DNA from 2 places in the Holtiella tumoricola genome. Region 1 is predicted to be linked to the other one. Evidence: riboswitches for the same ligand, from Rfam matches in the RefSeq annotation. Region 1 holds a riboswitch; the other holds the start of a gene.
What was found. Region 1 has a riboswitch for lysine ahead of PBV87_RS18765 (Na+/H+ antiporter NhaC family protein). Riboswitches for the same ligand answer to the same signal wherever they lie in the genome.

Region 1 (15,750 bases):
TATAATCAACTTCCATGACAAGTTATCCATAGAGATGCTAATCCTTCTAATATTATGTTTGATGAAGGGCATATTACAGGGTTCATAGACTTCACTATAAGTGAACGTAATGTGAGACTCTTTGACCCTTGTTATTGTGCCACAGGAATTTTATCAGAATCTAGGGCAGTAGAGGAAGGATATGAGAAGTGGCCTGATATACTTAAGGGTATTATTAAAGGATATGACCAAATCGCACACCTTACGGAGGAAGAAAAACAAGCAATTCCTTATGTAATCTATTCCATTCAGATGATTTTTATTGCATGGCTTGTTGATCATGAGGTTTACAAAGACTGCGCATTACAAAATCGTGAAATGCTTAGTTGGATATGGGAAAATAAAGAGGATATTTTTTAAATATAAGAGAGCTACAAGGCTCTCTTTTTTTATGTGAATTAATCCTACTACAAAGGTAGCTGAGTAGTATAAATGCTATATAATTTTTTAATACGATTAGCAAATTCTTTACGAATATCTGGAGGGGATAAACATTCACACTTATCTCCAAAACTAAGTAGAAGATTATACCCCATATCATCTGGTACAAAAGGAAAAGTAACGATAAACGTATTATAATCAGTGGGGATGATATGATCTTCACCACAAAGCTCTATCATTTTTTCTAGAAGAGAGGCATCAATACGTAGTTGTATAGGAATAAGTTGTTGATCAATCCATCCCTGTCCGCTTAGTGGAAGGGGTGTAAAATTACGAGGAACAAAAGTAGAGTTTAGTAACTTAAGGTTAGTGATACGAGATAATTTGAAGGTTCTAAAGCTATTTTTTTCTGTACAGTAACCTTGTAAATACCAATAAGATTCTTTGAGAATAAGCTGGTAAGGTTCTACAATACGATTGGTTTTAGAGCCTTTTAAGTTGTAGTAGTCAAACATAATAAGTGTGTTCAAATTTAAAGCTTCTTTAAGTTGTTCCAGAGTCACTATAAATTTCTTATTTCCCATCCAGGTGGTAAGGTCAATGGTAATTTGGTTTGATTTGAGCAAGCGTTCTTTAGTGTGTTCAGTAGGCAGAAGATTTTTTAGCTTCTCTTTAATACCTACTAATTCTGAAGGTGGCAACGTTGTGGAAATGCTAGAGAGTCCCATTAAAAGAGATTGGATATCTTCAGGAGAAAAGAATTTCTTATCAATTTTATAGGAGGGTAGTATACTAATGCCTCCATCAATGCCGGTAGTTGTAACAATAGGAATACCAGCTTGAGAGATTGTATCAATATCTCGATAGATTGTCCTAGGTGTTACTTCAAACATTTCTGCAAGCTTGGTCGCAGTAATTTTATCACAATTAAGAAGTACCATAATGATAGCTATTAAACGATCAATTTTCATAGGTATAGTTTTCCTTATCTATTTTTATAAATTAACCTTATAACCCTGACATAATGTTGTCAAGATTTGCGCGATATAATAAAAAAGTCTTATAGAGATAAAGAATGAGGAGGCATACAAATGAATATTTTAGAAGTATTTAAGAGACTTATGGGAGAGCATAAGGAAATTGCATTAGCAACTTGTAGAGAGGGCAAACCTAATGTGCGTGTGGTTAACTTCTTTTATGATGAATCAAAGGAAGGGGTTCTTTATTTTGCATCCTTTGCAGATAATGAAAAGGTAGAGGAGTTTGCGCAAAATAATAATGTTGCCTTTACCACAATACCATATGAAGGTAACGCCCATATAAGAGTTAAGGATGCTAAAGTGGAGAAGAGCAAAGAGACGATTTATGATGTGAAAGAAGGCTTTATTAAAAAGATTCCAGACTATGCAATGACCATAGAACAAGTGGGAGCATACTTAGTTCTTTTTGAAATACATTTTACAGAAGCTGAGGTTACAGTGGATTTTGAACAAAGTGGTAGTATAGTCTTTAATAAGCTTTAAGAGATTTTAATATAGCGATTTTGGAAAAAAATATATTATAACTTTCTTTAAGAAACCTTAAGTAAATATTAAGGAATCACTAGTAAGAATATTAAGATGTGTCCATTAAACTAGTTGTAGATTAAAAGTGACAGCTAGAGGAGGACATTTAAAAGATGGAGCAAACAACTTTAATAGTACCTAAAAAGAAATCAAATACATTTTCTTCTATTTATAAATTTAGTGCTCTTATTATTATTGTAGGATTGATTATGGGAATAGGATTGATGGCACTCCCATATGCACAACAGTTTTTATCAGAAGAGGGAAGAATGTTAGTAGTAGAAAGCCTCAGGGATAAAGGCATATGGGGAATGATGTTTTTTGTAGTCATTCAAATTATACAAGTAGTTATATTCATTATTCCAGGAGAAGCAGTGGAAGTATTAGCAGGTATGTTGTACGGTACTTGGTGGGGGTATATTGTATGCCAAATAGGGCTTACTATAGGGTCAGTCATTATTTTTTACTTAGTAAAAGGATTAGGATATGATTTTATAAAGCAATTTATTAATGAAAGTAAGTTTGAAAAGCTTCAGTTTTTACAGAACAATAAAAAGATAGAAAAACTGGTATTCATACTCTTTTTTATACCAGGAACACCGAAGGATATATTGACATACTTTATCCCCTTTACAGATTTATCATTAAGTAAATTCCTTCTTATTTCTTTCATAGCTAGAGTGCCAGCTGTTATTTCATCTACTTTTGCAGGGGATGCATTACAGCAAGGTAAAGTGGGGACATCTGTTATAACTTTTATAGTAGTAGGTATTGTAAGTGCTGTTGGGATTTGGATCAATCGTAAATTTATGAAGCAACATTCTAAAGTGACAGCTGATTAATAGAAAGAACTAATAAAAATTAAGAACATTGACAAAATAGGATGTACATTCTATAATGTGTTAAAATAATGAATCCAAGAGGTTGAGAAAAAAATGAGAATCAGAGAAAAATAATTCGTTTATGAAGTACAAATACAGAAAGACTACACTTTGAAAGTAGAAGTGGAGGTTTTCTTTGTACTGAATAAATACGAATTATTTCATGGTTCAAGTTGTTTCTTGAGCTCTTTTTTTATTGCTTTTTTAGTACAGGCCAACAAGGAGGCTATATGTCGAAAATAACCATTAATAAAATGAGCTACTATTATGTAGATTTCTATAATCCTGTCTATGAGAATGTAAATTTAGTCATCAATACAGAGTGGAAGTTAGGATTGATTGGGAGAAATGGAAGAGGAAAGACTACCTTATTAAGACTGTTAAAAGGCGAATTAGAGCCTACAACTGGGAAAATAAACATACCTGTGGAAGTAGAATATTTCCCTTATAAAAATGACTGTGAGTATAGAATCACTAAAGATATTATTAAAGAAAATGTTGGTGGTTTTAAATCTATAGAAGATACTATGGAGGCTATTATTAGCCAAAATGATGAAGCAAGATTTGATGAATACTCCAAGTTACAAGAAATGTATCTTGAAAGAGACGGCTATGAAATAGAAAGTAAAATCTTAAAAGAAATGGATGAAATGAAGTTAGATCCAGAGTTGCTTGAACGTGATTTTGACACCTTATCAGGTGGAGAAAAAACGAGAATTATGCTCCTTACTTTGTTCCTAAGAAAAAAACATTTTATTTTATTAGATGAGCCAACCAACCATTTAGACTTAGAAGGGAAAGATGCTGTAGCCCAATATCTTAAAAAGAAAAAGGGATTCATTGTTGTATCACATGATAGAGAATTTCTAGACCAAGTGATTGATCATGTTATTTCTATTAATAAGAAGGATATTACCATAGAAAAAGGGAACTATTCCAGTTGGAAGCACAATAAGGATAAAAAAGAAGAGTATGAACTAAGGACTAGAGAAAGATTAGAAGAAGAAATAGGTCAGTTAGAACGTAGTGCAAAAGAAAGTAGAAACTGGGCAAGTATAGGTAATACACAGAAATATCAATTTGCATCTAATGGTAGAGCAAATGGGGTACAGACGTATATGAAGCAAGCCAAACGTTCTGAATCAAGAGTGCAAGATCATATTGATAGGAAGAAACAACTTCTTCAAAACTATGAAGAAGTGAAGCCTCTTGTGATGCATCAAAGAGAAGATATTGAAGAAAAATGTTTAGTGAAAATAAGAGAGCTAAGCTTTAGATATACAGACCACACGAAGCAAATTATTAAAGGTTTTAATTTCGAAGTATGCGCTGGAGAACGTATATGGGTGAAAGGAAAAAATGGTGTAGGTAAGAGTACGCTATTAAAAATCTTAAACAGAGAATTACCTAATGAGGGGATAGAATATGTAGAGGGGTTACAAGTTGCTATGGTAGCCCAAGAGCCAACATGGAAAACAGGGTATATAAAAGAAGGATTTAAATATACTACAGGAGACCCGGTGTATGAAAAATTCCTAGAGCTATGTGATTATTTTGAGCTACCGGAAAATTTCTTAGTACGTCCTCTTGAAACGTATAGTAGTGGAGAATTGAAGAAAGTTAATATTGCACGTATACTTGCAGAAGACAATCATTTAATTATATTTGATGAGCCTTTAAATTATATGGATACCTATTTTAGTGAACAATTAGAAAAGGCAATTCTTAAATATCAACCAACCATGATTTTTGTAGAACATGATAGCTGGTTTGGAAAAGCAATAGCGACTAAGACGATTCAACTTTAAGGGAAGGAGAAAAATAGATGCAAACATTAACTTATAATCTATTGGTTCATCTGAATGCAGCCTTATTTGAAAAAGAGTTATATTTTAAGGTGGAGTGTCATGATGAAATACATGCTACGACCTATGGTATGGGAGCATGTGCCTGTGATGGAAAACAAGATGTAGCAAGAGTATTTATCAAAAGCTATTTAGAAGCAGAAGGATGTTATATTCAATTTATAGAAGACAGCCTATCTTTTGTAGTAGTAGATAGGAATGCCATACACCAATATACCAATGAAGAGCTAGTAGCAGCATTACAAGTTGTATCTTCAACCATAAGTAATTGTGAAAAAATGCAGCCTAAATTTGCCGAAGGTACTTCTTCGCATACACTTCTTAAGAATAGAATAAAAGCGTTGTACATTTCAAAAGCATTAATAAGCAATGAAGATGTGGCGGAGCAATATACAAAAGAAGAATTAATTGAAGCAATGGCCCCAATTACTTCAATTATTAGCAAATGTGAAAAAGGCCAAGGGAAATTTGCAGAAGGTACATCCCATTACACACGCTTTAAAAAGATAATTGATGCAATGTATATTTCAAAGGCACTGCTAACAGATGAGATAGATAAAAGACGTTAATCTATAGAAATAGAGAGTATATTTACTCTCTATTTTTATTTGCTAAGAAGTTAAAATAAATAGATATTAATGTTATCTACGCTGTGATAACTTATAATGTACATATCTAAGAAGATAAAAGTAAGCATGCTTTATTTTATGAAATGGAGCATACTAAAGATAGTAGAAGTAGGAGGACAGAGATGAGAGTATTATTAGCAGAAGATGAACAAGACTTAAATAATATTATTGTAAAGAAGTTAAACTCAGAAGGTTACACAATAGATGCTTGCTTTAACGGACAAGAGGCATTAGATTTTATGAGTGTTGCAGAGTATGATGTAGTGATATTAGATATTATGATGCCTAAAATGAATGGGTTAGAGGTCATACAAGAGATGAGAAGAAATGGCAATACGACTCCAGTTATTTTTCTAACTGCTAGGGATTCTATTGAGGATCGGGTGAAGGGGTTAGATATGGGGGCAAATGATTACTTAATCAAGCCTTTTTCTTTTGAGGAACTTATGGCAAGAATGCGTGTGATGACACGTCATGTAGCAGGCGTACAAACCAGTGTCTATACGCTTGCAGATTTAAGTGTTGATGTATCAGCCCATATGGTGAAAAGAGGAGATGAAGTGATTACCCTTTCAGCCAAAGAATTTTCATTACTTGAGTATTTAATACGCAACAAAGGGAAGGTGCTATCTAGGGAAAAGATAGAGAACAACTTATGGAATTTTGACTATGAGGGTGGAACCAATGCTGTAGATGTATATATTCGTTATTTAAGAAAGAAAATAGATGACTCCTATACCAATAAGCTGATTCATACTGTAAGAGGCGCGGGATATGTCTTGAGGGAAGAAGTATGAAAAAGTTATCGATTAAGAGTAAGATCACTCTTTGTTTTACATCAGGTATGATATTAATTGTGATCCTAGCATTCAGTGCAATTTTATTAGTATCAGGAATAACAATAGAAAACAACTATAAAAGGCAACTCCAAGACGTAGTGGAGAGTAATATTGGAGAAATTGAATATGAAAATGGCAGATTAGATTTTGATGAAGATTTTGTACCTTATAAATATGGAATTTTTGTATTTGTTTACGATGAACAGGGGGTGTTGATATCAGGCCAAGAACATAATATCTCTACAGAAGCAATGTCTTTACAAGAAAGAGGGATCTATGAGACTGTAACTAGCAATCAAAGTTATTATGTTTATGATCTACTCGTACCCATAAAGGATTATGGCAACTTATGGTTAAGAGGAATGGCACCCAAAGAAGAGATGCGCCAAATAGGAGCGATTGATACAGTTATTAAAATATCATTTTTTACATTACCTGTACTCACCATACTAGCAGCAATAGTAGGTTATAGCCTCACGAAACATTCCTTTAAACCTATTGAGCAGATTATTGATTCAGTAGAAAAGATTGCAGAGGGCAAAGATCTTTCTCAAAGGCTTGGAATGGAACAAAGAAATGATGAGATTTACCGCCTAGCTCATAGCTTCGATAAAATGTTTGAACGATTAGAAGATGCATTTGAAGCAGAGAAGAAGTTTACTTCAGATGCTTCTCATGAGCTAAGAACACCGACAGCAGTTATTTTAGCACAATGTGAGTATGCTCTTGATGGAGACAAGACCAATGAAGAGTATAAAGAAGCCTTAGAAGTTATAGAAAGACAAGGTTTTAAGATGTCAAAGCTGATTGCACAGCTTCTAGCTTTTACACGATTAGATCAACAAACACAGGCAGTTCATAAAGAAAAGATTAATTTAAGCGAGTTAGTCTCAAATATTTGTGAGGAACAAGCTTATTTACAAATTAAAGATATTTCAATTAAATGTAATATCCAATCCAATATCTATGCCTATGTAGATCAAACATTAATATCTAGACTTCTTATCAATCTAATCACTAATGCATATCAATATGGCAAGGAAAATGGACATATATTGGTTACTTTAAATGATAGAAAAGATGCAATTTATTTATCTGTTATAGATGATGGCATTGGAGTGAAACAAGAAGATTTAAATAAGATATGGGGAAGATTCTATAGAGTAGATGAATCCCGTAACCAAGGTGGAAGTTATTCTATGGGACTAGGACTTTCTATGGTTAAGCAAATTGCGAAGCTACACGATAGTAAGATGGAGATAAAGAGTACATTTGGAAAAGGGAGTACCTTTACATTAATTCTTAAAAAAGAATAATTAAAATTTATCGTGGGTTTTAATGTTATTTTAATCTTTCACTATTAAAATAACATTATCAAGCAAAAATTAAACCACGAGAGGTGTCTTATATATGAAAAAGTTCAATAAAGTAGCAGCAATCACAACATTTGTAGCAGTAGGTAGTATGGCATTAACAATGGTAGCAGCAAGTACAATAGGTGCCCAAAAAGCAAAAGAGGTAGCATTAGCACATGCCAAGTTAAATGAAAAGAATGTAACTTTTACTAAAGCTAAAATGGATACAGATGATGGTGTAGCAGTATATGAAGTAGAATTTTTCCATAACGGTGTAGAATATGATTATGAGATTAATGCACTTAATGGTAAAGTGAGAGAGTTTAGTAAAGATAAAGAAGTAATGGCTCCAGTAGTATCAACTAAACCAACAACATCAAATACTACAGCATCAAAAGGAACAATAGGTGCCCAAAAAGCAAAAGAAGCCGCACTTTCACATGCTAATTTAAGTGGACAACAAGTAACTTTTACAAAAGCCAATATTGATTATGATGATGGTGTAGCAGTATATGAAGTTGAATTCTACCATAATGGAACAGAATATGATTATGAAATAGATGCAAAAACTGGACAAGTTAGAGAATTTAGTAAAGATCAAGAAACTATGATACCAGTAGTATCAACTAAACCAACAGTATCACAAGGAACAATTGGCGTACAAAAAGCAAAAGAAGTTGCACTTTCACATGCAAAGTTAACTGGAGAAGCAGTAACTTTTACAAAAGCAGGTATTGACCATGATAATGGTATAACAGTATATGAAATTGAATTTTATCATAATGGGGTAGAATACAATTATGAAATTAATGCAGTGAGTGGAAATATAGTAGATTTTGAAATGGACAATGAATTTGAAGTAGATAATGACTAAAAAGTCTTAAATTGAAGTGCCTTAGTATCCAAAAGGAAACTAAGGCACTTTAAAGTGCTTACTAGCAAAGTTGAATATTTACAGTTAAGATAAATTTAAAAAGAATAAATGGCAGTACTGGAGGAATTCAACTTGTTAAAGAAAAATGGAGAAGCACTATTAAGAGACTTTGCAGCGATAGCATATCCACCGACTGTAACAAAGGTTACAGATGGCGTTTATCATATAATGGGTTATGGACATAGTAATGCAATTGCTATAGAAGCAGAGCATTCTGTGATTTTAGTAGATGCATTAGATACAGATGAAAGAGCTAAAAAATTAAAAGAGATCATTGATGAACTTATAGGTAAACCAGTACAAACATTGATTTATACTCATGGACATCCAGATCATAGGGGTGGAGCAGGAGTATTTGCAGAGACTTTAAATGAGATTATTGCATTTGCACCTAAGAAGCCATTATTAGGGCGTATGGAAAAAATTAATGATATTTTAAAACAACGTACTTTCTATCAATTTGGTTATACTTTGACAGACGAAGAAGTTATTACACAAGGTATAGGGATTAGAGAAGGTTTTGTTGTTGGTGAAGGTAAAGGCACACCTTTAGCGCCGACAACTATTTATACAGAAGAAAAGGTAAAACGTATTATTGACGGTGTAGAAATTGAGATGGTTTTAGCAATTGGAGAAACAGATGACCAAATCTTTGTGTGGTTACCTGAGAAGCAGGTGATTTGCTGCGGTGATAATTATTATGGGTGTTGGCCAAACCTCTATGCTCTACGCGGTAGTCAATATAGAGATGTAAGCGCATGGGTAGATACGTTGAACCTGATTTTATCCTATCCAGCAGAATATGTATTACCAGGACATACACAACCACTTCTAGGAAAGGCAACTGTACAAGAAGTATTAGGTAATTTTAAAGATGCAGTAGAGTATGTGTTAGAAGCAACACTAGAAGGAATGAATAAAGGGTTAAGTGTAGATGAGTTAGCAACAACTATTACTTTACCTGAACATCTTAGAAATCTTCCTTACTTAGGGGAGTTCTATGGTACAGTTGCATGGTCTGTACGTAGTATCTACAATGGATATGTAGGTTGGTTTGATGGTAACCCAACCCATTTAAATAAGCTTGCTCCTAAGACTTATGGAGAGAAGATGCTAGAATTAATAGGTGATAGTACAAAAGTTATAGCTGAAATCAAAAAAGCATTAGTTGAAGAGGAGCCACAATGGGCAGTAGAATTATGTGATCTCCTTATTAATGCAAATGAAGAAATGAAAACAGCAAAAGTTCTTAAGTCAGAAGGGCTTATGGCATTGTCCAGATTAGAAACCAGTGCTAATGGTCGCCACTACTATATAGCAGCAGCTAAAGCATTATTAGAAGAATAATGAATCCTACTTATAAATAAACATCAAATTAAAAGTGCGTCCCACGTTATGGGGCGCATTTTGTTTATGAGTAGCTTTCTTACGAAAAAATAAAGTTACAGATAAGGCTTATTTCGCTATAATAGAGGTAAGATTTTAAGAAAAGAGGATATGGATGAGTTATTTATTAGAGCTTCAACAAGAAGATAGACGTTATGTAGTAGGTATCTTTGAAAGTGAAGAAACTGTCCATAGTTTTATAGAGTTGATTCCCTTTGTAAAAAAGACAGTTGATAAGCAGGAAACATTTACTTGGATAGACTATACAATGAGATTTGAAGAGATGCCCGAGTACTTTGAGATAAGTTATAATAATTATGTTTATGTGTTAAGCAAATACTCTTTTGTACCAGGAGATAATGTAATTGATTTTATATGGTATCCAGTGCACCAATGGGATAAGAAAAAAGTAGAGAATAAGACGTATATAGAGGGGATGACAACTGTAGATGCCTACTCTATCCCCAATAATGATGTAGAAGAATACATCAAAAGTCGAGAGCAGCTTTTTGAAGCAGGTAAAGCACACTATACAAAGAAGGGCTTATCTGTTACAAGAAAGGGAATAGGTACTCAAGATGGTGAATATGTTCTTGTAGAAGATTCCATATTGTACTTGCTTGATGCATATGCAGTAGATATTTGGGAGAAGACTAAAGACTTTGAGCAATTTTTAAAACAATATCAAGAATAATAATTAAAATAATATAGTCATGAATAGGACTGATTAAGAAAGGAAAAAGACAAAATTGTCTTGGGATATAAATGATAAGAGAAATAGTAAAAGACCATAAGAGATTAGTACAAAAAGCCGTAGAGGCAACAAAAGAAGATCTATATATTATTGATGATATGGTAGATACAGCAAAGGCTAATGATGACATTTGTGTTGGACTTGCAGCCAATCAAATCGGAGAAAAGGTGCGTATTATTGTAGTTAAAATGGGAGAATTCTTTATTCCATTGGTGAATCCTAAAATAGTTAAGCATAGTCAATCCACTTATGAAGCAGAAGAAGCTTGTTTATCCCATGAAGGAACAAAGAAAACAACGAGATATTCTTCAATAGAGGTAGAGTATAGAGATAAAAATTTTAGAAAGAAAAAACAACATTTTAATGGATTTGTTGCACAGGTAATCCAGCATGAAATGGATCATTGTGAAGGCATCTTAATTTAAAATATACGGAGGGGTTTAGGTGGACAAAAGAGATAAAACAAAATATAAATTAGCTAATGCCATCAAACAACTGATGGAAACACAGAGTTTAGATAAGATTACCGTGAAGGATATTGTAAGCCAGTGTGATATGACGAGACAGACTTTTTATCGCTATTTTCAGGATAAATATGATTTGGTGAATTGGTACTTTGAAAGGTTAGTACAGAAATCTTTTAAGCAGATGGGGGTTAGCTGTAGCTTAAGAGAGGGTTTGCATAAGAAGTTTAGGTTTATTGAAGAAGAGTGTATATTCTTTTCAGCTGCTTTTCAGTCTAATGACTATAATTCATTGATGAATTATGACTATGATTGTATTTTTAAGTTTTATGAAGAGATTATTACTTCTAAAACCAATAAACCTTTAGAAGAAGATTTAGCATTTTTATTAAGAATGTATTGTAGGGGTTCTATTTATATGACAGTAGAATGGGTAAATAAGAAAGAGAGACCAGCGCCAGAGGAAATTACTAATCTATTAATAGAAGCTTTACCAGATCGATTAGCAAATTTGCTTTCAGATATATAGAAGCAGAGTTTGTCAAAAAAGTGACACATAATAATGATTGTCACTTTTTTGACAAACTAGAAGATGTGTAACTTGTTTTTTTGACATATTATTCGTTATGCTAATAATAGATTTAATCATAAGATCAATAGGATATAAACAGGGGGAAGTTATGGCTAATAGAATAGTATTAAATGAAACATCTTACCATGGTAAAGGATCAATCTGTGAGATTGCAGGAGAAGTACAAAAAAGAGGCTTTAAAAAAGCGTTTGTTTGTTCAGATCCTGATTTAATTAAATTTGGAGTAACTGACAAAGTGATTAAAGTATTAGAGGGCGCAAATCTTGTATATGAAATTTACTCTAATATTAAAGCAAACCCAACAATCGAAAATGTACAAACAGGCGTAGCAGCTTACAAAGCATCAGGTGCAGATTATATTATTGCAATTGGTGGAGGTTCTGCTATGGACACAGCTAAAGCAATCGGGATTATTATTAATAATCCAGAGTTTGAAGATGTAAGAAGTCTTGAAGGTGTAGCACCTACTCAAAAACCAAGTGTGCCTATTATTGCAGTACCTACTACAGCAGGCACAGCAGCTGAAGTAACGATTAATTATGTTATTACAGATGTAGAGAAAAATAGAAAATTTGTATGTGTAGATACACACGATATTCCTGTTATTGCAGTAGTGGATCCTGATATGATGGCAAGTATGCCAGCAGGGCTTACAGCAGCAACAGGTATGGATGCATTAACACATGCAATTGAAGGATATATTACTCAAGCAGCTTGGGAGATGACAGATATGTTCCATCTTAAAGCTATTGAAATTATTGCAAAATCTTTACGTGGCGCAGTTGCGAATACAGCAGAAGGCCGTGAAGGTATGGCGCTTGGACAATATATTGCAGGAATGGGCTTCTCCAATGTAGGGTTAGGTATTGTTCACTCTATGGCACATCCACTAGGTGCTGTTTATGATACACCACATGGTGTAGCAAATGCGATTATTCTTCCAACCGTTATGGCCTACAATGCAGAATATACTGGTGAAAAATATAGAGAAATTGCTAGAGCAATGGGTGTTTATGGTGTAGATGAAATGTCAGTGGAAGCATACAGACAAGCTGCAATTGATGCAGTGAAAAAACTTTCAGCAGATGTAGGTATTCCAGCAGACCTTAAAGCAATTGTTAAACCAGAAGATGTAGATTTCCTTGCTCAGTCAGCTTATGATGATGCATGTAGACCAGGTAACCCAAGAGAAACAAATGTAGAAGAGATTAAAGCTTTATACGAATCACTCTTATAATATTTAATTTGCAATAAATATCATGATTACGCAAAAGTGGTGCATACTAATGACAAAAAGGAGTATACTCAGATGAAAGTCAAAATAGTTTGCACGCGGGATCAGGAAACAAAAGAAGTAGAATTGCCAATGAATGAAGAGGAATTATTAAAAATTCAAGGTAGTGTACTAGATAGAGATAGTGTAGGGTATATAGCTGGGGCAGAAGTGAAATATTATGATACACAAGGAAAAGAAATAGAAAATATTTTTCTACTAAATAGACAGTTATATAAGTAAGTTATAAGAAAAGCACTTCAGTATGAAGTGCTTTTCTTATATTGATTAATCTAATATTAAAAAAGTACGTTATATAGAATAGATGGAGATGAGTTTGTAGTTATATTAGAAAAAGATGAGCTTAAATGTTATGAGGAATTATTTGAGCAATTTCAAGAAATTAATGGTAAGGATAATGATGCCTTACCAGCTGAAATTAAGGTTTTTGTTGCATATGGTGTAGCAGTTTATAATAAGCTTATACATAAGTCCTATCAAGATGTTTTTGAGGAAGCAGATGAAAAAATGTATAGGAATAAAATACAAATGAAACAAGGTGAAAAGGGGCATTTTATGTAAGCCTTTGGTGAGGTCATGGAGTAAGAAATATATTAGCTTACCTCATTTTATTAAAATTTATGCTTTACAAGATTAATTTTATGTTATATAGTGTAGGCATAAGATAACAATTAAATAAGAAGTAGATAGAGGTTGCGGTTTTTAAGAGTATGTTTGTGGAGTTAAGCGCATTGAAGCAAACAGAAAGGACTAATCGCCGAAGCGTATAGTTAATGCTTTAAGACTATAACGTTGGGGTTATATAGAACATGTATAACACTGTCACAAATTTATTTGTGGGGAGCTATCACGAAAGTCTATTGTTGAATGAGAGCAAAGGCCTACTAGTGAGGTATTTGCTGAATCGGAATCCAAGTCTTGAGTGATCTGCTCAAGACTTTTTTGTTACTTAAATTCATTTTAATTAAGAAAAACGGAGGGAGAAATAATATGGAAGCAATTGATATCGGATGGTTATCGATTTTACCACCAATTATAGCGATCGCACTAGCACTAATGACAAAAGAGGTTATTTCCTCATTAATTGTAGGTATTTTATCAGGAACACTTATTTATGCATTTAACACAGGCGGGGGCGTTGTTAAAGCAGTAGATGTAACATTTACATTAATGGCAGATAAATTAGGGGCCAATGCATCAATCATTTTATTCTTAGGATTTTTAGGCGCACTTGTAGCTGTTATTACAATGGCAGGTGGTTCAAGAGCATATGGTGATTGGGCAAGTAACAAAATTAAATCTAAAAAAGGTGCACAACTTGGAACATCTTTATTAGGTGGATTAATCTTTATTGATGACTACTTTAACTGTTTAACAATTGGTACAGTAATGAGACCAGTAGCAGATAAACATCAAATTTCGCGTGCGAAACTTGCGTACATTATTGATGCTACAGCAGCACCAATTTGTATTATCGCACCAATTTCATCTTGGGCAGCATCAGTTATTTCACAAATGAGTGGATTAGATGTAAACGGTGTACCACTTAATGGTATGGAAACATTTATGGCAACTATTCCATTTAACTTATACGCTATTTTAACATTAATCATGGTTGTTGTACTTTGTGTAACAAATATTGAGTTTGGTCCAATGGCTAAATTTGAAAAAGCAGCAAGAGAAGGTAAAGAAAACAAAGGCATTTCAGCAGAGGGCGAAGATGATGAACTTGCTAGAGTAAAAATTTCTTCAAAAGGAAAAGTATTTGACTTAATCATTCCTATCCTTTCTCTTATTATCTTTGCAGTTCTTTCTATGCTTTATGTAGGGGGATACTTCGAAGGTGGTATGACTTTAGCAGAAGGCTTTGGTAATACAGATGCAGGTCCAGCTTTAGCTTTAGCTGGTTTTGGAGCACTTATTGTAGCATTCCTTCTCTTTGTACCACGTAAAGTTATTACATTCAAAGAGTTCATGGATGGTATCGGTATTGGTGTTAAATCAATGGTAGGTGCATTCATTATCTTAACACTTGCTTGGACAATTAGTGGTGTATGTAGAGACCTTTTAAATACAGGTGAATACGTAGGGGGATTAGTAGCAGCATCTCATATGCCACCAGCACTTATTCCAGCGATTGTATTCCTTGTAGCAGGCGGACTTGCATTTGCAATGGGTACATCATGGGGAACATTTGGTATTCTTATTCCAATCGTAACAATGATCTGTGCAGCAGTAGCGCCAGAACTTATTACAGCAACACTTGCAGCAACACTTGCTGGTGCAGTATTTGGAGACCACTGTTCACCAATTTCAGATACAACAATTCTCTCATCTACAGGAGCTGGATGTAATCATATTGATCACGTATCATCACAGATTCCATATACTTTAGTAGTGGCAGGATGTTGTTTCGTAGGTTACATTATTGCAGGTTTCACAGCAAATGTATGGATTACACTTGGTAGTTCAATTGTATTATTATTAGCGACACTTGCAATCTTAAATAAACTTACTAAAAAACAAGAAGTAGCAAATGCTAAAGAAGTAAACGTAGCATAAACTACAGGTATATAATATAAGAAGAAATCCTAGGAATAAGGGCAGTGATGCTGATTATTTCCTAGGATTTTTTATGTGTTTTATATTGTTTTTTAGCTTTAATAAAACTATGATAAGTATAAAAATATGCAATTAAATGTTTAAGGCAAAGGAGATAGTAAGTGACAACACAAATATTATTGGTAGAAGATGATGAAACCATTGCTATGG
Region 2 (15,750 bases), on a different contig from region 1:
GTTATATTAATGATAGACATAAATTTTTCTCCCTTCAATCCACTAAATAGACCATGAGAAACTCGTTCTCATGGTCTATTTTTCATTTCAAACTATCCATATATTCAAATAATGAAATATTTTCATGCTTACGCTCATCTTCAGTCATAAGATGAGATAATGTAATCCCCAATAGCCTTACTTTTTCATCTAAGTTATCCACTTTATGCATCAATTGTTCCACATAATTCATAATTTCTTGCGGCTCAACAATAGAAGAACTGGTCATCATACTTCTTGTAATTTGATTAAATTCACTAAACTTAACTTTTAAGGTTACATTTTTTCCCCATACACCTCGACGTTTTACTCTTAAACTTACTTCTTCCGCCAGTGCTTCTAAAGCCTCTTTAGCTTCTATACTACTTAAACGTATATCTTCATTAAAAGTTGTCTCTGCTCCTATTGACTTGCGTACCCTGCTACATTCCACTTCTCTCTCATCAATTCCTCTTGCAAAGTCATATAAAAGATAACCTCGTTTTTTAAATACGCTTACTAAGTAACTCAGCTCTAAGTTCCTTAAATCTTTTCCGTAATGTACTCCTATTTTCTTCAATTCCTCTGCAGTCACTCTACCTACTAAAAAAAACTTATTAATAGGTAGATTATCTAAAAGTTCTTGTGCCTTATCGGGCGTAATAACTGTCAAACCATTAGGTTTTTCATAATCTGATGCAATCTTAGCTAAAAATTTATTATAAGATACCCCTGCCGAACCCGTTAAATGCAGTTCATTCCATATAGCTGCTTTAATTTCCTTAGCAATCTGTGTAGCAGAGGACATTTGCTTCTTATTTTCTGTTACATCTAAGTAGGCTTCATCTAATGATAAAAACTCTACTTTATCTGTATAACGCCTAAAAATTTCACCTATTTGAGCTGATACAGCTTTATATACTTCAAAACGCGGTCTAACAAAAATAGCATGGGGACAAAGTACCTTTGCTGTTTTTCCTGGCATTGCAGAATGAATCCCATACTTTCTCGCTTCATAAGAACACGTTGCTACAACACCACGTTCATTAGGATCACCACCTACAATAAGTGGCTTACCTTTTAGGCGTGGATTATCACGCATTTCTACTTGTGCAAAAAAAGCATCCATATCAACGTGTATAATCTTGCGCATACTCCACTCCCCTTTGTTCCTAGTTTAACCGTATTAGTGTATCATTTTTTCCTCAAATGTTCTATAAAGATTCTAACTCTCCCTCTATGTAATTAACAAATTGTTTAGCTGTACGTCCTGATTTTCCGTTATTCCACATTTCCCATTTCAATGCTTCTCTTTCTAAAACCTGCTCATCTATTTGAATATTTCTCTGGGCTACAATTCCCTTTACAATATCTAAATACTCCTTTTTATTAGGACTACTAAAACCAATTCGCATACCAAATCTATCAGAAAGAGAAAGCTTTTCTTCTACTGTATCGTTTCCATGTAACTCATTTTCACTCATCTGTTCTTGAATAAGATGTCTACGATTAGACGTTGCATAAATAACCATATGTTTTGGCTTTTCTTCTAATCCACCTTCTAAAATGGTTTTAAGCGCTGTATAAGTTTCTTCTTTATCTTCAAAGGCCAGATCATCTATAAAAATAATAAAATAGTAAGGTTTATTTTGAATTAACCCCATTAACTCTTTTAAATGCATTAACTGGTCTTTTCTTATCTCTATCATTCTTAACTTTGTTGTACTTGCAAAATGATTAAGTATAGCTTTTACCATAGAAGATTTACCTGTTCCCCTAGCTCCATATAAAAGTAGGTTATTGGCTGGATATCCTTTTAAAAAGGCATGCGTATTTTTTAATATATCTTGTTTTTGTAACTCATAGCCAATTAAATCATTAAGTCCTATTGAGTCAGGTTTCTTAATACCTACAATCTCTTTATATCCTTTACTATCATCCCATTTAAATGCATAGTATTTAGCAAAATTACCACAACCTCTCTGATGATAAAACTCAAGTAAAGTTTCTGCTTGATCCCCCCATCCCTCTCTTCCTAATACTTCGACACAACGCTCCTCCTCATTTCCCCAATCTAAAAGTCCTTCTATTGCTCCTTGCATACAAACTGCATCTTTATGTTCTAATAAAATTTGTTTAAATATCTTAGAGTTTATACCACCTATTTGTTCTAAAAGATTTAATTCTATTTCTAAACTTTGCTTAATAGTTTGAGGGATTAATTTTTCTTGCTCCAAATAATATGTTATAAGATTTTCTCCATATAAAAGCTTATTTTCTATATAACCTTTTAAAGATTGATAAGGCTGTATAGTATAAAATTTATAAGTAAAGCTATTATAGGCTTCAATTAATATTTCTAAGTCCTTCTCTTCTAAAAAATGTTCAATGACCTCTTCTAATTGACTTATTAACTCACTTTGTCTTAAATTTCTAAGTACGCACAATCTTACAAACCAGGACTTCATCAATTTTAAATTTGCTTTCATACAATCACATCATTTCTCTTTCAAATTTTCTTATGCCTATCCTATCACAATATTTCTTTCAATTCAAAATTCTTTTTTCGCATAAAAAAATAGACATTGAATCAGTTTCCTGTTTTCAATGTCTATTTCCTTTCAACTATTCTTTACATATTTTCATTTTCTTTATTTTTAAGTTCACGTTTCTTCTTAGTCATAAGTCCACCAATACGTCCTGTTTCTTTAGGTGATAAGCTTTTCCATCCATCTTTTTGTACTTTTTCTAAAAGTCCAAGTTCTTCTGCAATCTCTAATTTCATTTTTTGATCTGGTGAAAGTGCATCAAATAACTTTTCTTTTGAATTTCCATTATTGTTCATAATATACCCTTCCTTTTTTGTATTCATGTTCTAAAGTATGGATAGTTTATCCTTAAAATATACACCCTTACCCTACTTTTTTATTTTTCTTACACCTTTTCTCAAATCATGCATATAATATTGTTTATATGGTTATATATAATTGTTTGTAATTATTTTTAATTTTTATAACCTTGACACATCTTTTAACCCATGCTATCATTAGACACAATTAAATACGCATTTTTCCAATCACGTAGAGGCGCGATGCTTATCAGTACTTTTTATGATCTTTGCAAGAAGAAATGACTAAATAGGAAAGGACGTATCGCCGAAGGAGTAAAACGCTTGCACACTTTGTTCCTGGGGGTATAGTTAATAACTATACAACTGTCACCTTTTGCTATACAATAGGTGGTGTGCTACTGTGTTTAAATGATTTTCGTAAATGATTTTTATAAATGACTTTACATCATTTGGATTCACAGCCAGCTTACCCACTAAGCTGGCTTTTATTATTTTAACAATTTTAGGGAGGATTTAATTATGAAAAAAATTAATTTAGCTGTTGTTGGCGCAACAGGCATGGTAGGGCGTACATTCTTAAAGGTGTTAGAAGAAAAGAACTTACCTATTGAAAACTTCTATGTATTTGCATCTGCTCGTTCAGCAGGTTCAACACTTACTTTCATGGGTAAAGAATACACTGTTCTTGAACTTACTGAAACAAGTTTCAAAGAACACCAAATTGATATTGCTCTTTTCTCTGCCGGTGGTGGCACAAGCTTAAAATTCGCTCCAATTGCTGCCGAAAGCGGTTGTATTGTTATTGATAATAGTTCTGCTTGGCGTATGGATCCAAATGTTCCTCTAGTTGTACCTGAAGTTAATCCAGAAGCAATTAGATCACATAAAGGTATTATTGCAAATCCTAACTGCTCAACTATCCAGGCAGTTGTTGCACTTAAACCACTCAATGAATACTATGGTATTAAGAGAATAGTTTACACTACTTTCCAAGCTGTATCAGGTGCTGGTATGGGGGGATGGAGTGATCTTGAAGAAGGACTTAAAGGTAATGCACCTAAAAAATTCCCTCATCAAATCGCAAATAACTGCTTACCTCACATTGATGTATTCTTAGAAAATGGTTATACAAAAGAAGAAATGAAAATGGTAGAAGAAACACGTAAGATTTTTGATAATCAGTCTCTTCGTATCACTTCTACAACTGTACGTGTACCTGTTTTCAACAGCCACAGCGAAAGTATAAATGTTGAACTTAATAAACCATTTGAGATAAATGAACTTAAAGATGTAATTTCAAAAGGTGAAGGCATTATTATTCAAGATGATGTTGCTAATAATGTTTATCCACTTGCAATAAACGCTACTGGTCATGATGAAGTCTTTGTAGGACGTATTCGTCGTGATGAAAGTGTTGATAACGGTGTGAACTTATGGGTTGTAGCAGACAACATTCGTAAAGGTGCTGCTAGCAATGCGGTTCAGATCGCTGAATGGATTATCCAACATATGATGTAAATCGAAAGGACTGATGATAAATGGCAATTTTTGAAGGTGCAGGTGTAGCTATCGTTACACCTTTCCACGAAGACGGAAGTATTAACTTTGGTAAGTTAGAAGAATTAATTGATTTTCAAATAAATAATCATACAGATGCTATTATAATTTGTGGTACAACTGGTGAAGCTTCTACTATGACAGATGAAGAACAACTAGAATGTATTAAAATAGCTGTAGATCGCACAAATGGTCGCGTTCCTGTTATTGCTGGAACTGGTAGCAATGATACACGCCACGGTATTACTCTTACTAAACGTGCTGCAGCTCTCGGTGTAGATGGAGTACTCCAAGTAACACCTTACTACAACAAAGCAACTCAAAAAGGACTTATTGAACATTTTGATGCTATTGGTAAAGCTTGCGATGTTCCTATGATCCTTTATAGTGTGGCTTCTAGAACAGGTGTTAACATTGCTCCTGAAACAGCTTATGAGCTTTCAAAACGTGATTATGTAGTTGGTATCAAAGAAGCTAGCGGCAATATCTCACAAGTAGCACAAATTGCTCGTTTATGCGGACCTGATTTTGCTATCTACTCTGGTAACGATGATCAGATTATTCCTGTACTTGCACTTGGTGGTAAAGGTGTTATTTCTGTACTTTCAAACGTTGCTCCTAAAGAGACTCATGATATCGTTAATTTATACCTTCAAGGTCAGACTCGTGAGGCTCTTAACCTTCAATTAGATTATCTTCCTCTTGTAGATTCACTTTTCTGTGAAGTTAATCCAATTCCGGTTAAAGCTGCACTTAATTATATGGGATTTGAAGTTGGTCCATGTAGATTACCTCTAACAAACTTAGAGCCAACTAACGAAGAAAAAGTTAAAGCTGCCCTTCGTGCAGTTTCACTTATTGACTAATACTTTATAGAAAGGGTGACACACATGACCAATATATTATTACATGGTTGTAATGGAAGAATCGGGCAAGCCATATCACGTATCGTTAAAGACCATCAAAACTTAAACATCGTAGCTGGTGTAGACCCTAATCTTTCTGTACCAAATGCTTTTCCTGTATTCGATCGTATCGAAAACTGTACTATGCCTGTAGATGTTATTATCGACTTTTCTACTGCTAGTGCTGTTAGACCTCTTCTTGAGCATGCTATTTCAAAGAAAATTCCTGTTGTTGTTTGTACAACTGGACTTTCTCCTGAAGATATAGACTTCTTACATGAGGCTAGTAAAGAGATTCCTATCTTCTTTTCTGCTAACATGTCTCTTGGTGTCAATCTTCTTATTACATTAGCAAAACGTGCAACAGAAGTACTCGCTGATTGCGGATTTGACATTGAAATTATTGAAAAACATCATAATCAAAAAGTTGATGCTCCAAGCGGTACTGCACTTGCTATTGCAAATGCAATTACAGATACTCTTGATCAAAATTATGAATTAAGATATGACCGTTCAGGTGTACGTGAAAAACGTCCTAAAAACGAAATAGGTATTCACGCAGTACGTGGTGGTACTATTGTAGGCGAACATGACATCTTATTTGCTGGAAATGATGAAGTGATTACTTTATCTCATTCTGCAGCATCTAAAGAAGTCTTTGCAGTAGGTTCTCTTAAAGCTGCTGCTTTCTTAGCTCCTAAAACACCTGGACTATATAATATGGAACATCTTTTAAATCAATAAAGACTGTCATATAATTAATAATTATTGTCTTAACAAATAAATGAGCTATAAAACTAAACTTCTAATTAGTTTTATAGCTCATTTTCATATATCAAAACTTTTTATACGCTATTTACGTCTTTTGCAACAGCCTCTTCTATTCTATTATTATTTCTTTTAAAACTTCTACTTCTTCAGTCTTTGTTTTATCTAAAGAAGAGAATTTACCAGCTATAATAAGTAAAGTAGGTGCTAAAATCATAAGACTACTTGCGACTACTCCATATTGACTAATCACTTGAGCCTTGGCTCCAAGTACTACACCAAGTGACCTGCACAATGTACCTATATATGAAGTTGCAACAGGTAACATATAGCGTTCATAGATTCCTATATCCCATATTAAAAATACGCCTAACCCATATAACACAAATAACATAACTGTTATACCACAGCTAGATAAGCATTGTAACACTCTACTTTGTAGTGTACGACAAAGCTTACCTAAGAAGAAACATGTTACAAAAATGACTATTGTCATGATGGCTCCAAAAATCATCTTTTGTTTCGAATCGTTCATTAGTGTCGGGAAGGCCATTACTATAATGTGAGTTATCATAAAGAGATAGAAGTAACCTGTTCCTGTGAGTATCAAATTATAGCATACACCCCAAGCTTGACCTTTGCTCCCTCTAATGATTCTACCTAATTCTAACATTCCTAATGCTACAATTAACAATACAGCAAGCCCAATAGCTACATCTACATCTCTTGAGATTTCTACCCCTATCGCTCCACCTAGTTTACCGATAGAATGATATACTTGAGGTACCATTCTTCTAAATACAGTAATAAGTTCTGTACTTTGGATCCCTCTTCCTACTGCATAAATAATACCTGCTCCTATATAGGTTAAGAAGATAGCTATTCTACTTCCCCATATTCCTTTTTTATCTAATAGACACCCTAATAACAAATAGGTTCCACATGTTCCTAGCACAATAAGGATTGGTGCAAACTTAAATAGTTCAAAGTTAAAATAAGCTAGTAAAATAAGTAATAAATACGTCAAAGCCCCAATACCGAAACTTAATAAATTATTTTTCATCCTAATCCCCTCTTTAACCTTCTCTTTGGTATACATTTAAAATTCAATACCAGCCCTTGCTTGAATCCCTTTTTCCATTGGATGTTTTACTGCATCAATATAACTTACATAATCAGCTTTTTCTTTTAGCTCATCTGGTAATTGACGCCCTGTAAGTACAAGTTCCATAAATTCTGGCTTATCATCTACAAGCTGTAAAACTTCTTTTAAATCTGCAAATCCAAGTTGAAGTACGCCTAAAATTTCATCTAAAATGAGGATATCGCACTCTCCTGTATCCATTACTTTTTTAGCAAATTTAAGTGCCATGTGAATCTCTTGAGCAAGCTCTGCTTTTTCCTCCTCTGATAAGGTCCAAGTAAATCCTCTTTCCTTTTCAAAGTGAAAAACTTTAAATCCAGGTTCTAATGACTTTAATGTCTTGCATTCACCTGTATTGTCATTTTTAAGGAATTGAATCATAATGACTTTTAGGTTATTGCCTAGTGCACGTATTCCTAGCCCAATAGCTGCTGTACTCTTACCTTTACCTGGTCCACAATAAACCTGCGTAAGTCCTTGTTTCATCTTTGTCACCTCTTCAATTTATATGTTTAAAATATTTGCATTTTCTTTTAAATAATTTTGCCTTAACTTATAGTCTGGCATAATTTGTTCTATAGTATGCCAAAAGGCCTTACTATGATCAAAATGAATTAAATGTACAACTTCATGTAAAGCTACATATCGAATAACTTCTATTGGCGCACCTATTAGTCTTACGTTATACGATAATGTTCCTCTTGCAGAACAACTTCCCCATCTTGTCTTTTGTTTTCTGATGGTTATTCTTTCATATTTACACCCTAATAAGTCACAATACTCTTGTGTAAACTGTGTCAGCAACTTTAATGCTTGTTTCTTCATGTACATTTCAACCTGTTTTTTTATAAGAAAGAGGTCATTTTTATTCGGAGTAATAATAATAAAGTGCTTATCACTTGTTGTAATAGTTGATTTTAATGTTAAACTTTCTTCTATCTCAACTGCTAATTTATCCCCTAAATATAAAATTTCTCTTTTTGCAAGCCAGTCCTTTGCTTGTAATCGTTGCTGTTTCTCTTCTACTGTTTTATTAATCCACTCTTGATGTTTAGCTACAAATTCATCTATCATCTTACTGTTTATTGTATATGGAGCTTTTACTAAAACTGTTAAATCATCTTGTATATAAATGGCAAGTGTTTTTCTCTTTTGTCTAACAAGCTTATACATATTTTCTCCCTTTCTTATCCCTAGATTATACTCTAAAATAAAGAATTTTTCCACTAAAAAAGGAATCGTCACTAAGCTTCTGTGCCGATTCCTTCACCTATACTTTCTTTTAGGATTCTCCTCCCTCAATTGGAGTTGTTTCCTCTTCTAATATCTCCATTTTAGAGATAGAAACTTCATAAGCTACCTTACTCATAGCTTCTCCTGTCTCTAATTTCTTTTGGTAAGATCTACTTTGAATTCTACCCCATAATTCAATATGAGCACCTGTTTTAAGATTTTGCGCATACCTTGCATTTCTTCCCCACGTAATACATGGTATGTAGTCAGATTTATGATATGAACGATTTACTGCAAGTAATAAATCTGTAATCTCTCTACCGAAAGGTGTTGTACGATAAACAGGATCTTTACATACAAAGCCACTTAAATAAATAGTATTTTTATTTTTTTTCATTTCTTCTTCTGATACTTCTTTTACTTCTAATGCAAATATAGTTAAAATTAAGCGATTCTTTCCTTCTTCATACTGATTATAAGATCTAAATTGTCCTGTTATATCTAATACTTTACCTTGAATATTTCCAAGTGGAGCTAGAAGCCTTTCAGAAACTGTCACTGGTAAAATATCTGCGGAATCACTTAATCTAGGAACCTCTAAATTAAAACTATAAAATCCTTCTCCATATACTTTATGGCTATACGTGAGTTCACTTACCGCTTTTCCTATTATAAGTACTTCATTATTTTCTAAAATGTGTTCTATCATCTTACACCTCTCCCTTATCCTCTTATTGTTCTGTATTGATTTGATTCTTTTGTCACTATCATTTATATTAACAATGGTACAAGTTTATTACAGTTTTTAACATTTATCCTAATTAATTTCTATTCCATAAATCATCATTGTTGCAATACCCGCTAGAGCTGCCTCTACGTTGTTAAAAGGTACCTCTACTGTAAATTCTCGCAGTACATCTAATGTACCTTCTGGTATTACCTCACTTGGATTAACACAACACTGTAAGCTTAAAGAACCATCAACTTGTAATTCTGCACTAGAAGCAGATATATTCGCTGCTTCACTCCATCCATAGGTAATATATTTTTGATTCTTATGATGATAGGTTTCAGGAATGATATAATAGGTTGCTTGAATAAGCTTAAAAAGTCTCGTATAAATGCCATTTTTACTTAAGATATGCTTGGTAAGAGGTTTATCAAAGAAAAGTGCTACATTAAATTTAATTTTTTCATATATTGCTTTTTCAATTCCCTCTTTAGTAAGTTCAACGACTAATAAGTCTGGTGCTTCTTTATCCTGTAATGTATTAATATAATTCCTTAAAGGAATTCTTTTATTATTAAAATATACAGACGTATCTTGAGGTTTTATATGCAAGAGCTTTAATCCTTTTTGCATACTTTGATCATAAATAAGTTGTAAAGCCTTTTTACTACTTTCCGCGCAACTGTTTACAGCTAATGTAATCATAAGTAACCTCCTCTTATGTAAAAAATGATAATTTCATGTTGTAATTTTAGTGTTTACTAAGCATTCTATTTTATGTTCTATAAACTTTGGCAATCTTGATGCAGTGTATATATATTGATTTTTTTTATTTCTAGATACTATATATGTCACTTTTTTCTCCTTGTTAATTTCTTCTTTTTGTGTTAGATTAGGAGTTAATTAATAATCATTCTTTTAAGATAAAATTATTGGAGGTTTAAAATGATGTTAAAAAATTTATTAAAACCCCACTTCACAGTCCAACTCAAAGATAACCAATCTGTTTATGACTTAGTTAAATGGAAAAAAGTAAATGTCCACCTCACAGATCATATGACTGGTAAAGTGCTCGTACATATGACAGACTTAGATTTTCCTGAACACTTTTCGCAATCTGCTTGTGACATCATTGTAAGCAAATATTTTCGTAAAAGTGGTATTCCAACTGATTTGGGATACGAGACCTCCTTTAAACAACTTGTCCATCGTATGGTTAACTTCTGGGTAAATGCTGCTTTAGATGAAGGCCTTATTGACCATTCAAATAAAAATACTTTTTATAATGAGCTAGCCTATATGATGCTTATGCAAATGTGGGCACCCAACAGTCCACAATGGTTTAATACCGGTTTAGCTCTTTCCTACGGTATTAAAGGTGAAGGCCAAGGCCACTACTTCTTTGACCAAACACAAAAATGTGTCGTTAAAGCATCTGACGCCTATACACGTACACAAGGCTCTGCCTGCTTTATTGTAAGTATCAAGGATTCTCTACTTGGTCCTAAATCCCTTACAGATCAACTTACTACTGAAACACGACTATTCAAATATGGCTCTGGAGTAGGTACCAATTGGTCATCTATTCGTGCTGAAGGCGAACTTCTTTCTGGCGGTGGCAAATCTTCTGGTCTTATGAGTTTCTTAAAAGTCTTTGACCGCAATGCCGGTGCTATCAAATCTGGTGGGACAACAAGACGTGCCGCTAAAATGAATGTTCTAGACTTAGAACATCCTGACTCCCTCGAATTTATCAACTGGAAATCAAAAGAAGAAGATAAAGTGATTGCATTAGGTAAGATGGGATATGATACACACTTCGATGGAGAAGCCTACGCTACTGTATCTGGCCAAAATGCTAACAACTCCATCCGTGTTAGTGATAGTTTTATGAATTCTTTAAATGATCCTGAAGCTACATTCTCACAAATTAATCGTGTAGACCACACTATTCATCAAACACTTCCTGCAAAAGATATATGGCAACAAATCACTCATGCAGCTTGGCGTTGTGGTGACCCCGGTATTCAGTTTGATGATACAATTAATGCTTGGCACACTTGTCCTGCTGGCGAAAATGGCAATGCCGATGATCCTAAGAATCGTATACATGCAAGTAATCCATGTTCTGAGTATATGTTCTTAGATGATACAGCTTGTAATCTAGCAAGTATCAACATCCTAAAATTCTATGATATTGATACAGATACTTTTGATATTGAAAGCTACCTTCACTGCATCATGCTTATTCAGCTAGTATTAGAGGCTACTATCCATCATGGTCAGTTCCCAACTCCTGAAATTGCTGAACGTTCTTATCACTTTAGAACAACTGGTTTAGGGCTAACTAATCTAGGTGCACTCTTTATGCTTATGGGGCTTCCATATGATAGTGAAGCCGCTCGTACTATTGGCGCTAGCCTTATGAGCTTACTTACAGGTCAGGCTTATTATATTTCTAGCTTAATGGCTCAAGAAATAGGCCCCTTTACCTACTTTGAGCAAAACAAGCCTTATATGATGCGTGTACTACGCAATCATGCACGTTGCAGTGGATTACAACTTATACAACCTCAATTTGAAGGATTGGGCTATCTCCCACCTACTATCTCTCATTCAGCTTTAGCGAACTTACATCAAAGTACACTTAGCCATGCCTTAAAAGAGGTATGGAATAAAGCCCTTGAATCTGGAGAGACCAATGGATATAGAAATGCCCAGGTATCTGTTTTAGCACCAACGGGTACAATTGCCTTTGCTATGGACTGTGCTACAACTTCATCAGAACCTTTCTTTAGTCATGTAACTTATAAGAAATTAGTAGGTGGAGGCTTTATGGAAATTGTTAATCCCATTCTTCCTCTTACGCTAAAAAAATTAGGTTATAACCAACAAGAAGCTCAAGCAATTATTGACTATATTATGAGAAAAGAAGAACGTGATGGCTATAGCATATTAGTTGATGGAAAAATTGAAGGCGCCCCACACCTTAAGCAAGAACATTATGCTATCTTTGATACCGCTAATAAATGTGGTTCAGGCGTTCGTTATATCTCACCTGAAGCCCATGTTAAAATGATGGCTGCCCTTACACCACATGTATCAGGTGCCATTTCTAAAACAGTAAACTTACCACATGATGCTACTGAACAAGATGTTTCGAATATTTATAGGCTCTCTTTTGAATTAGGTGTGAAGGCTATCGCTCTATATCGAGATGGCTGTAAAGCCTCTCAACCTCTTAGCACAAGTCTTAATACTACTGGTATCAAAAAGTTAGAAGATTTATCATACAATGAGCTTCTAGACTATGTTAAACATCCTGAAAAGCATTACACACCTATTCGCACCAAGCCTACAGGCATTCGTAATGCACATGTACATGAAGCTGAAATTAATGGATTAAAGCTATATATTACAGTATCCTTCTTTGATAATGGAAAACTTGGTGAAATTTATGTATCCGCAGGTAGACAAGGTTCTCTTGTAAAAGGGCTTTTAGATAGTATTTCTACAACTATTTCAGAAATGCTCCAGTATGGTGTACCCGCTCAAGATATTGCTAAAATGTATCGAGGACAAAAGTTCGAGCCTAGTGGCTTTGTAGGAGGACACCCTTATATTAAACGTGTAGATTCTATTTCTGATCTTATTAGCAAGATTATTGATATTGAATTAGGAGACTTTACTTACTGCCAAGTTAAACCAGACTCAGAATCAATCTCTACACGTTCCTACTTATCTGCTAATATATCTTTCCCTCCTACTGCTGAGACTATCAGAACGTCTACTAGCCATTCTGATTTTTCACTAGAAGGTGAGCTTTGCCCAAACTGTGGTAGTACCAAACTCATTAAAAATGGCACATGTAAAGTATGTGCCGAATGTGGTACAACAACTGGCTGTAGTTAATAGTAACATTCTTACAGTTTTTGCATATTTTATATAGTAGGCAGCTTAAGTGACATCATGTTAACATACTTTGTGAAATGGGGCGAGAATAGCATGCGTAATAGAATGCTAGACCAAGAATCTATCCTTGAAACAAAAAAACAACTTGTGCAAGCTATCATTGACGGACAGTATAATTTACAATCAGAAGAAGTGTTATCACTTAGTAGACATTTAGATGAACTTATGCTTCCAGCATTTCAAACGCAACTTGACTTTTATAATGAATATTTAAATTTCTCTCATCCTTTTACGACATAAACTTATACCCCCTTAGGTATAAAATAAATTTAGCCTGCTACTTTTGTAGCAGGCCTTTTTTATTGTTTATATTGTCTTCCTGTATGATCAATTGTATAACCATCTTTTATAATCAACTCAGAAATAGGTACAATCTCATACCCTTTCGCCTTAAGTCCTTTAATAATTTCAGGTAGCGCATCTTTTGTATACTTTGTAGCATTGTGTAATAGCACAATAGAACCAGGTGCTAAGTTCTTATGTTTCAATACACGATCTATCATCTCTTGCTTGCCGTAGTTCTTCCAATCTAAAGAATCTACATCCCATTGAATCGTATAATAACCACATTCTGTAGCTGCTTCTACTACTGTATCATTATATTCTCCATAAGGTGCACGATATAGTATACAGTCTTGTCCTGTTAATTCCTTAATCATATTATGAGCAAATCGAATATCCTTCTTAATATCCTCTTTAGACATATTGGTCACATGAGGATGTCTATCTGAATGGTTAGCTACATCATGACCTGATTCTGCTATTTTTTTTACTGCTTCAGGATTACTTCTCATCCAATCTCCTACCATAAAAAATGTAGCCTTAACCCCCTCTTGATTTAATGTGGCTAGTATATCATCAATATCATCTGCTCCCCATGCACAATCAAATGTTAGTGATACCTTTTTATCATTTGTCGAAACAGAATAAATAGGAAGTAACCTGGCCTGTACTATCACTTGGCTCAATATCATTACGCTAATAAGTATAAAAGTTATAATATGCTTGCGTTTCACTATTCAACCTCCACTCATTTTATATTTTCTTTTTCTTTCCTAGTTTTTTCTATTCTTATAAAATTATTCACATTCTTAAATGCAAGTACTTTTAATTCTCCACAAATTATCTATTTTACTCCCAAAATCTCAATAACTATATATACAAAAAAGAGACCATATTTCCATGATCTCTTCTACTCTCACTTATTAAATTACTCGTTTAATTCCGATGATTGGTTTTCCATAATTTAATTCACCCATTGTAATACCTGTTTTAGGAGTACTTGCATGGATGATTGATCCATTACCTGCATAAATTGCTACGTGATCAATATTTCCATTATAACCATAGAATATAAGATCTCCTGGTAATAAATCATTTTTGCTTACTTTTGTACCATTACTTGCAAATTGTGATCTTGAGCTACGTTGTAAGCTAATATCAAAGTTTTTATATACTTGTTGTACGAATCCTGAGCAATCTGCTCCTTTAGTAAGACTATTACCACCATATACATATGGATTTCCTAAAAATTGCTTTGCATAAGCAATAACTTCTTCACCTAAATATGTTTCTGCTTGTTCTGGCTCTTCTACTGCTGTCTTTGTATAAGGAATTAAACCAAGAGTATCTTCATTGAGCTGATCCTTATATATGTAACCATCAATACCTTCAATTTGGATATGGTACCAATTATCAATTCTTTTTGTTACAAATACTGGTACATCTTTTGCAATAAAGTTAATAATATCTGAATCTGGACTTGGTTCTCTTCTTACTGTTGCCTCATCAACAACAACACATGATACAAGGCCTTCTTTTTTATCTACATTAGTAATTATATTTTCTTCTATGATTTGAGTTCCTAAAACAGCCGATACATTTGACATACTATTAATTGCTGTATTCTTTGTTAATACGAACCCCTCTTCTGTAATAACTTGCTGAGGTGCTACATTTTCTACCGTATTTGCATAAGTACTACTTCCTAATCCGACAATTGATAACATCGTAATACCCATAAATTGTTTGATAGTCATTTGTTACCCCCTATAATTTATATTTATCTATTTAAGTTGTTATATTTATTAAGTAATTGTTACATAATTATTATATGTGTATTATTTATTTTTGTCAAGCTATTGTGGCTACTTTATCCACACTTTTTTTACTCTTAATTGTAAGTTAGTTACTATTTTACAATGTGTTTATATGTTTTATTGTGCATTTACACAACACTTCCATATCTTTTCAATTATTTCTTTCTATCTCACCTCTAAATATCCACATTAAACGACTTGTCCTCTCTATAAAAATAAATAAAAAAAACAGTAAATTTTCATTTACTGTTTTCTTATTTATTACGATTATTTATTTTTCTTTAAAGTCATTACAGAAGTTTTTCCAGCTTCTACTTTTCCTGTTGTACGGTTTTTAAACTCAACTTCATCAGTATTTGTAATAACAAATGGAGATGTAAGTGGTTTACCAAGTTCTTTAACACGTTCAATATCAACCTCTAAAATAGGATCACCTTGTTTAACTGTATCTCCTTCTTCTACAAGTCGTTTGA

Region 2: another riboswitch for lysine. It lies ahead of PBV87_RS22065 (aspartate-semialdehyde dehydrogenase); the one in region 1 lies ahead of PBV87_RS18765 (Na+/H+ antiporter NhaC family protein).

What each region holds. Positions count from the first base shown of each region.
Region 1 covers NZ_JAQIFT010000065.1:5,604-21,353, reverse strand. Annotated here, with positions in the region: gene PBV87_RS18845 (helix-turn-helix domain-containing protein) at 1-18, shown strand, start outside; gene PBV87_RS18840 (phosphotransferase enzyme family protein) at 25-399, shown strand; gene PBV87_RS18835 (helix-turn-helix transcriptional regulator) at 447-1,391, opposite strand; gene PBV87_RS18830 (pyridoxamine 5'-phosphate oxidase family protein) at 1,512-1,943, shown strand; gene PBV87_RS18825 (TVP38/TMEM64 family protein) at 2,099-2,827, shown strand; gene abc-f (ribosomal protection-like ABC-F family protein) at 3,097-4,674, shown strand; gene PBV87_RS22955 (hypothetical protein) at 4,692-5,300, shown strand; gene PBV87_RS18810 (response regulator transcription factor) at 5,483-6,157, shown strand; gene PBV87_RS18805 (sensor histidine kinase) at 6,154-7,515, shown strand; gene PBV87_RS18800 (PepSY domain-containing protein) at 7,610-8,428, shown strand; gene PBV87_RS18795 (alkyl/aryl-sulfatase) at 8,561-9,835, shown strand; gene PBV87_RS18790 (hypothetical protein) at 9,990-10,568, shown strand; gene PBV87_RS18785 (peptide deformylase) at 10,640-11,053, shown strand; gene PBV87_RS18780 (TetR/AcrR family transcriptional regulator C-terminal domain-containing protein) at 11,073-11,621, shown strand; gene fucO (lactaldehyde reductase) at 11,773-12,921, shown strand; gene PBV87_RS18770 (hypothetical protein) at 12,994-13,200, shown strand; gene PBV87_RS23080 (diguanylate cyclase domain-containing protein) at 13,279-13,539, shown strand; lysine riboswitch at 13,658-13,833, shown strand; gene PBV87_RS18765 (Na+/H+ antiporter NhaC family protein) at 13,969-15,540, shown strand; gene PBV87_RS18760 (response regulator transcription factor) at 15,702-15,750, shown strand, end outside.
Region 2 covers NZ_JAQIFT010000074.1:18,614-34,363, forward strand. Annotated here, with positions in the region: gene dinB (DNA polymerase IV) at 83-1,171, opposite strand; gene PBV87_RS22055 (ATP-binding protein) at 1,233-2,507, opposite strand; gene PBV87_RS22060 (small, acid-soluble spore protein, alpha/beta type) at 2,651-2,863, opposite strand; lysine riboswitch at 3,092-3,275, shown strand; gene PBV87_RS22065 (aspartate-semialdehyde dehydrogenase) at 3,389-4,387, shown strand; gene dapA (4-hydroxy-tetrahydrodipicolinate synthase) at 4,408-5,292, shown strand; gene dapB (4-hydroxy-tetrahydrodipicolinate reductase) at 5,317-6,075, shown strand; gene PBV87_RS22080 (hypothetical protein) at 6,212-7,162, opposite strand; gene PBV87_RS22085 (cob(I)yrinic acid a,c-diamide adenosyltransferase) at 7,199-7,729, opposite strand; gene PBV87_RS22090 (M48 family metallopeptidase) at 7,748-8,416, opposite strand; gene PBV87_RS22095 (single-stranded DNA-binding protein) at 8,526-9,185, opposite strand; gene PBV87_RS22100 (hypothetical protein) at 9,294-9,911, opposite strand; gene PBV87_RS22105 (vitamin B12-dependent ribonucleotide reductase) at 10,155-13,118, shown strand; gene PBV87_RS22110 (aspartyl-phosphate phosphatase Spo0E family protein) at 13,212-13,418, shown strand; gene PBV87_RS22115 (polysaccharide deacetylase family protein) at 13,478-14,194, opposite strand; gene PBV87_RS22120 (NlpC/P60 family protein) at 14,384-15,217, opposite strand; gene PBV87_RS22125 (PTS sugar transporter subunit IIA) at 15,545-15,750, opposite strand, start outside.